Regions from separate parts of the Kitasatospora sp. NPDC001159 genome, predicted to be linked through region 2. Evidence: riboswitches for the same ligand, from Rfam matches in the RefSeq annotation. Region 2 holds a riboswitch; the other holds the start of a gene.

Region 1 (3,400 bases), on a different contig from region 2:
GGGAAAGCGAGCGGCTTGGTGGCCGCGGCGGCCGGAGTGGTGCCGAAGTCGAGGTCGCGTTGGGCGGTCCGGCTGCCCTCCTCGGCGGCTGGAGTGGTGCCGAAGTCGAGGTCGCGTTGGGCGGTCCGGCTGCCCTCCTCGGCGGCTGGAGTGGTGCTGAAGTCGAGGTCGGGCTGGGCGGTCCGGCTGCCCTCCTCGGCGGCTGGAGCGGTGCTGAAGTCGAGGTCGGGCTGGGCGGTCCGGCCGCCCTCCGAGCCGGTCGGGCGGCCATCCACCTGGGTGTCCAGGCCGTAGTAGCGGTAGAGCTGGAGCTCCTGGGCGGGCGAGAGGTGCTGGCCCACGCCGAAGTCCGGCGAGTCCTTCACCAGCGACTTGTCGTACGGCACCCGGAGCTCGTTGTCGGAGAACTCGCTGGTGGTGAGCGGGACGAAGGCGTCCCGGCCGAAGACGCCGGTCCGGACGGCTGCCCATTCCGGCTGGCCGGTGGCGTCGTCCAGGTACACCTCGTCGACCGTGCCGATCTTGTCTCCGTTGCGGTCGACCGCTTTGTGGCCGATGAGGTCCCGGGGGTCGATGTCGGTCTGCACTCTTGCCCTCCAGTGCGCTGCGCCTGCGGAACTCCCGCAGGTACGGCGGGTCGGAGCGCCGTCCCGTCCGCCACTTCACACCAAAAGGCATGAATCGGACGGGCGCGACCGGGGTGCGCCGGACGGGCTCCGCGCTGGGCCGTCCGGGGGACGCGCGTAGACCTCGAGTGACCTGACGCACCCGTGATCGGAAGGCCTCCCGCTGGTACCCTGGGCGGCGACCGCCGAGCCCGCTCGGGAGAGTCCCCGACGGCGAAAACCGCTGGTCGGGGCGCCGAAGGAGCAACTCCTCCCCGGAATCTCTCAGGCATCCGTACCGTGCGGGATAGGTCACTCTGGAAAGCAGGGCAGGACCGCCGGCGCGGGAGCCGGCGATCACCACCCTCACCGACGGTGCAAGCCGACGGAGCGCCACCAGCGCGACGTGCGGGCGAAGCTCTCAGGTCCCGATGACAGAGGGGGAGGCCTTTCGGGTTCGTCCGCCCAGGCCGGTCCGCTGTCCGCAGCGGTGAACGCCGGTCGGCGTGCGTACCCCCGCCGGTCCGTGACCAGGAGGCCTCGACCACCATGAACGCCCAGCCGAACGCGGGACGCCCCACCGGCGCCTCGACCCTCACCGAGCTTGAGCTGGCCAGCCCCTTCGAGAACCGCCACATCGGCCCCGACGCTGCCGCGCAGGAGAAGATGCTGGCGTCCGTCGGCTACGGCTCGCTGGACGAGCTCGCCGCCACGGCCGTTCCCGAGGCGATCCGCTCCATCACCGCCCTGGACCTGCCCGCCGGCCGCAGCGAGGCGCAGGTCCTCGCCGAACTGCGCGAGCTGGCGAGCCACAACAAGGTGCTCCAGCCGATGATCGGCCTGGGCTACTACGGCACCTTCACCCCGCCGGTGATCCTGCGCAACGTCATGGAGAACCCGGCCTGGTACACCGCGTACACCCCGTACCAGCCGGAGATCTCGCAGGGCCGCCTGGAGGCGCTGCTCAACTTCCAGACCCTGGTCTCCGACCTGACCGGTCTGCCCACCTCCGGCTCCTCGCTGCTGGACGAGGGCACCGCGGCCGCCGAGGCGATGGCGCTGGCCCGCCGCGTCACCAAGGTCAAGGGCGGCGTCTTCCTGGTCGACGCCGAGACCCTGCCGCAGACCGTCGCGGTGATCAACACCCGCGCCGTGCCGACCGGCGTCGAGGTCGTCGTCGCCGACCTGTCCGAGGGCATCCCGGCCGAGATCGCCGAGCGCGGCGTCTTCGGTCTGCTGCTGCAGTACCCGGGCGCCACCGGTGTGGTCCGAGACCTCGCCCCGGTGATCGAGCAGGCGCACGGGCTGGGCGCGATCGTCGCCGTGGCCGCCGACCTGCTGGCGCTGACCCTGCTCAAGTCCCCGGGCTCGCTGGGCGCCGACATCGCCTGCGGCACCTCGCAGCGCTTCGGCGTGCCGATGGGCTTCGGCGGCCCGCACGCCGGTTACCTGTCGGTGCGTGCCGAGTACGCCCGCTCGCTGCCCGGCCGCCTGGTCGGCGTGTCCGTCGACGCCGACGGCAACCGCGCCTACCGCCTGGCGCTGCAGACCCGCGAGCAGCACATCCGCCGCGAGAAGGCCACCAGCAACATCTGCACCGCCCAGGTGCTGCTCGCCGTGATGGCCTCGATGTACGCGGTCTACCACGGCCCGGACGGTCTGGCCGACATCGCCCGCCGCACCCACCGCTACGCCGCCGCCCTCGCCGAGGGCCTGCGGGCGGGCGGCGTCGAGCTGCTGCACGGTGAGTTCTTCGACACCGTCACCGCCGTCGTCCCGGGCCGCGCCGCCGAGATCGCCGCCGCCGCCCGCACCCACGGCATCAACGTCCACCAGGACGGCGCGGACCGGATCTCGATCTCCACCGACGAGACCACCACCCGCGAGCACCTGGCCGGCGTCTGGGCCGCGTTCGGCGTGCCCGCCGTCGAGGTGGCCGAGGCCGCCGAGACGCTGCCCGCCGCACTGCTGCGCGAGGACGAGTACCTGACCCACCCGGTCTTCCACAGCCACCGCTCGGAGACCGCCATGCTGCGCTACCTGCGTCGCCTGTCGGACCGGGACTACGCGCTGGACCGCGGCATGATCCCGCTGGGCTCCTGCACCATGAAGCTCAACGCGACCACCGAGATGGAGGCGGTGACCTGGCCGGAGTTCGGCCAGCTGCACCCCTTCGCCCCGATCGACCAGGCCGAGGGCTTCCTGACCCTGATCCGCCAGCTGGAGCAGCAGCTGGTCGAGGTCACCGGCTACGACGCCGTCTCGATCCAGCCGAACGCCGGCTCCCAGGGCGAGCTGGCCGGCCTGCTGGCCGTCCGTGCCTACCACCACGCCAACGGTGACACCCAGCGCGACGTCTGCCTGATCCCGTCCTCGGCGCACGGCACCAACGCCGCCTCCGCGGTGATGGCCGGCATGCGCGTGGTCGTGGTGAAGACCCTGGTCGACGGCGACGTGGACGTCGAGGACCTGAAGGCCAAGATCGAGCAGCACCGCGACAACCTCTCGGTGCTGATGGTCACCTACCCGTCGACCCACGGCGTGTACGAGACCCAGATCACCGACATCTGCGCCCTGGTGCACGAGGCCGGCGGCCAGGTCTACGTGGACGGCGCCAACCTGAACGCCCTGGTCGGCCTGGCCAAGCCGGGCAAGTTCGGCGCGGACGTCTCGCACCTGAACCTGCACAAGACCTTCTGCATCCCGCACGGCGGCGGCGGCCCGGGTGTCGGCCCGGTCGCGGTGCGCGCCCACCTGGCGCCGTACCTGCCGAACCACCCGCTGCAGGAGGAGGC
Region 2 (3,400 bases):
GCAGCTCGGCGTCGACCGCGGCGGCGATCTCCGGGTCGAGGGCGTGCAGGGACTGGTTGAGAACCGTCATGGTGTGGTCTTCCCGGGAGGAGGAGGATCAGGGGTGCCGTGCGAAGCGCGCCCTTGGAAGGGTGGCGGCGGGCGACGGGTGGGCGGTGGGGGCGGGCCGACGCGTGCACGGGCCCGCCCCGTCACGAACGGGTCAGGCGCTGTGGGTGAGCGCGTCGTACTCGTCGGCGCTGAGCAGCTCGTCCGTGGACTCCACGCGGACCTTGAACAGCCAGCCGCCCTCGAAGGGGGCGCTGTTGACCAGGGCGTTGTCGTCCAGGACGTCCTGGTTGACCTCGGTGACCTCGCCGGTCACCGGGGAGTACAGGTCGCTGACCGACTTGGTGGACTCCAGCTCGCCGCAGGTCTCGCCGGCGGTCACGGCGTCGCCGACCTCGGGCAGCTGCACGTAGACGATGTCACCGAGCGCGTCGGCGGCGTGCTTGGTGATACCGACCGTGGAGACACCGTCCTCGGCGGCCGTCAGCCACTCGTGCTCCTTGGTGTACTGCAGGTGCTGGGGGTTGCTCATGGCGTCATTCTCCAGGATGGGAAGCGGGTACGACGAAGCGGGCCGCCGCGCGGACGGCTTCGACGTGCGGGTACGGGGAAAGGCGGGTGTCAGCGGGCGCGCTTGTAGAACGGCAGCGCCACGACCTGGACCGGCTCGTGCTTGCCGCGCACGTCCACCGCGACGGTGGTGCCGGGAGCCGCGTGGGCCGCGTCCACGTAGGCCATCGCGATCGGCCGGCCCAGGGTCGGGGACGGCGCGCCCGAGGTGATCCGGCCGATCGGGGCGCCCTCGGTGGAGACCACGGTGTACTCGGCGCGCGGCACCCGCTTGCCCTCGGAGACCAGGCCGACCAGCACCTTCGGTGCCCCGCCCTGAGCACGCAGCGTCTCGGCCGCGGCGGCGGCCTGCTCCAGCGCCTTGCGGCCGACGAAGGCGCCCTCGTTGGTGGTCTTGTCGAAGCGGACGACCCGGCCCAGGCCCGCGTCGAACGGGGTGAGGTCGGTGGACAGCTCGTGCCCGTACAGCGGCATGCCCGCCTCCAGGCGCAGGGTGTCGCGGCAGGACAGGCCGCACGGGACCAGGCCGTGGCCCTCGCCGGCGACGGTCAGCGCCTGCCAGATCGCCTCGGCGTCGACCGGGCGGCAGAAGATCTCGAAGCCGTCCTCGCCGGTGTAGCCGGTGCGGGCCAGCAGCACCTTGCGGCCGGCGACCTGGGCCGGGAGGATCGCGTAGTACTTCAGGCCGGGCAGGTCGGCCTCGGTGGTCCCGGCCAGGATCCCGGTGGACTCCGGACCCTGGACGGCGATCAGCGCGTAGGTGTCGCGGTCGTCGGTGACGACGGCGTCGAAGCCCTTGGCGCGGGCGATCAGCTCGTCCAGGACCAGCTGGGCGTTGGAGGCGTTGGCGACGACCAGGAAGGCGTCCTCGCGCAGGCGGTAGACGATCAGGTCGTCCAGGATGCCGCCGTCCTCGGCGCAGATCATGGTGTAGCGGGCGCGCAGCTCACCGAGCGCGGAGACGAAGCCGACCAGCGCGTGGTCCAGCATCTCGCCGGCCTGCGGGCCGGTGACGGTGATCTCGCCCATGTGCGAGAGGTCGAACAGACCGGCCTTGGTACGGACCGCGAGGTGCTCCTCGCGCTCGCTGCCGTAGCGCAGCGGCATGTCCCAGCCGGCGAAGTCGGTCATGGTCGCGCCGAGGGCGCGGTGCAGCGCGTCGAGCGCGGTCAGGCGGAGGGACGACATGGCCAGGAACTCCTCGGTCGGGGCACTCAGGGGTGCACGCGCCGGAACCGGACCCGCTCGGGGGCCCGACCCTGCGCGCGGGCATGCGGCGGCGTGGGTCTCCCCATCTGTCGTCGAACCTGAGAGCTTCACCGCCCACCTGCCCGCAGCTGTTTCCAGCTTGGGGGACAGCATGGCGGCTTGCACCGTGGGTGGGCGCGCGACAGGGCCGCGCGCCGCTTTCCAGATGTGCCTAACCCGTGCGGTAGGGGGGCCTGAGAGATTCCGGGGAGGACTTGCTCCTTCGGCGCCGGCCGTACCGCCTGAGCGGCACTCCGGGCTCTCCCGCGCGGGTTCGAGCGGCCGGTGTGGAGTTGTGGGGGCCCGCGGCGCATGCCGACGGACGCGCACATCATGGCACGTCCGCGCGGAGGAGGGGAGGGGGACCCGGTCACACGACATACCGGTCACACGACACAGAGGCGAACACGAGCCCTAAACTTCTCCGCGTCGGCACAGCAGTGGGCAGCCGACCGGCAGAGGGCGGTTCAGGCGCGCATGGAGTACCCGGTGGAGCAGCAGCAGGGGTGGGGCGGGCCGGAGCCGGCGCCGTCGGGCGGCGCCTGGCCGGCCAACGAGCTGGAGCAGGTGCTGACGGCCGCGCTGGGCGACCCGGGCGCGACGCCGCGGGTGATCGAGGTGCTGGCCCGCAGCCAGGTGTGGATCCCGCTGCCGGCCGGGGGCGACCCGAGCGGGCAGGCGCTGGACCTGCCGACCATCGAGCTGGCCGGCGACCCGTACGTGCCGGTGTTCTCCTCGCAGGAACTGTTCCTCCAGCAGGCGCCGGGGATGGCCTTCGCGATCGCGCCCGCCTGGGAGTTCGCCCGCGGCCTGCCGCTGGGCGTGGGCATCGCGGTCAACCCCGAGGCGGCGGTGGGCATCCCGGTGCCGCCGCAGGGCGTGGCCGAGCTGCGCCGCGGGCCGCGTGAAGACCGTTGGGAGCAGCACCCTCAGGCGCCGACCGGCGGCCGGGTGGCGCTGCGCGAGCCGGTGCCGGGCGAGGACCCGGAGCACTTCCTGGCCGCCTGCCGGGCGGAACTGTCGGCCCTGCCCGGGGTGCTGACCGCGCGCCGGGCGCTGGCCAGCATCGAGGGCGAACCGACCGTGATGTTCGTGGGCGTCCAGCTGGACCCGGCCGCCCCGGCCGACCCGGGCGCGGTGAACGAGGCGCTCGGCCGGGCGCTGGGAACCGCGCCGCTGCCCGGCGGCGTCCACCTGGTACTTCTCGACCTCGCCGAGGACCCGGTGGTCGAGTGGCTGCTCACCCGGGTACTGCCTTTCTACACACGGGTGTGAGTGGGGTCCGCTAACAGGCACGTCGCCGTGGCGGTGGCCGGTGCCGCGCCATAGGGTGCGTGCAGACGGCCGACGGGCCGGCTGGTTTGAGGAAAGAGGCGCGGCGAGGTGGGCGCATGAGTGCGGGAGCGGGAACGGGCGGTGTGCCGGGGCCCTGGGGCCAGGCGCCGGCCGGGCGCCCGGCGGCGGATCCGGGCGCGTTGGAGCACGCCCTGCGCGAGGTCGCGCCGGAGCGCTTCGACGCGTACGAGCGGCTGCT

The links. A riboswitch is a leader RNA that binds a small molecule or an ion and turns the genes downstream of it on or off. The one in region 2 is predicted to bind glycine.
Region 1: another riboswitch for glycine. It lies ahead of gcvP (aminomethyl-transferring glycine dehydrogenase); the one in region 2 lies ahead of gcvT (glycine cleavage system aminomethyltransferase GcvT).

Annotation. Positions count from the first base shown of each region.
Region 1 is NZ_JBSFJV010000010.1:117,325-120,724, reverse strand. It holds partial or broken gene ACWC9T_RS08270 (PRC-barrel domain-containing protein) at 192-587, opposite strand; glycine riboswitch at 813-916, shown strand; gene gcvP (aminomethyl-transferring glycine dehydrogenase) at 1,155-3,400, shown strand, end outside.
Region 2 is NZ_JBSFJV010000004.1:49,433-52,832, reverse strand. It holds gene glyA (serine hydroxymethyltransferase) at 1-70, opposite strand, end outside; gene gcvH (glycine cleavage system protein GcvH) at 203-580, opposite strand; gene gcvT (glycine cleavage system aminomethyltransferase GcvT) at 670-1,806, opposite strand; glycine riboswitch at 2,039-2,143, opposite strand; gene ACWC9T_RS03565 (enhanced serine sensitivity protein SseB C-terminal domain-containing protein) at 2,356-3,141, shown strand; gene ACWC9T_RS03560 (enhanced serine sensitivity protein SseB C-terminal domain-containing protein) at 3,258-3,400, shown strand, end outside.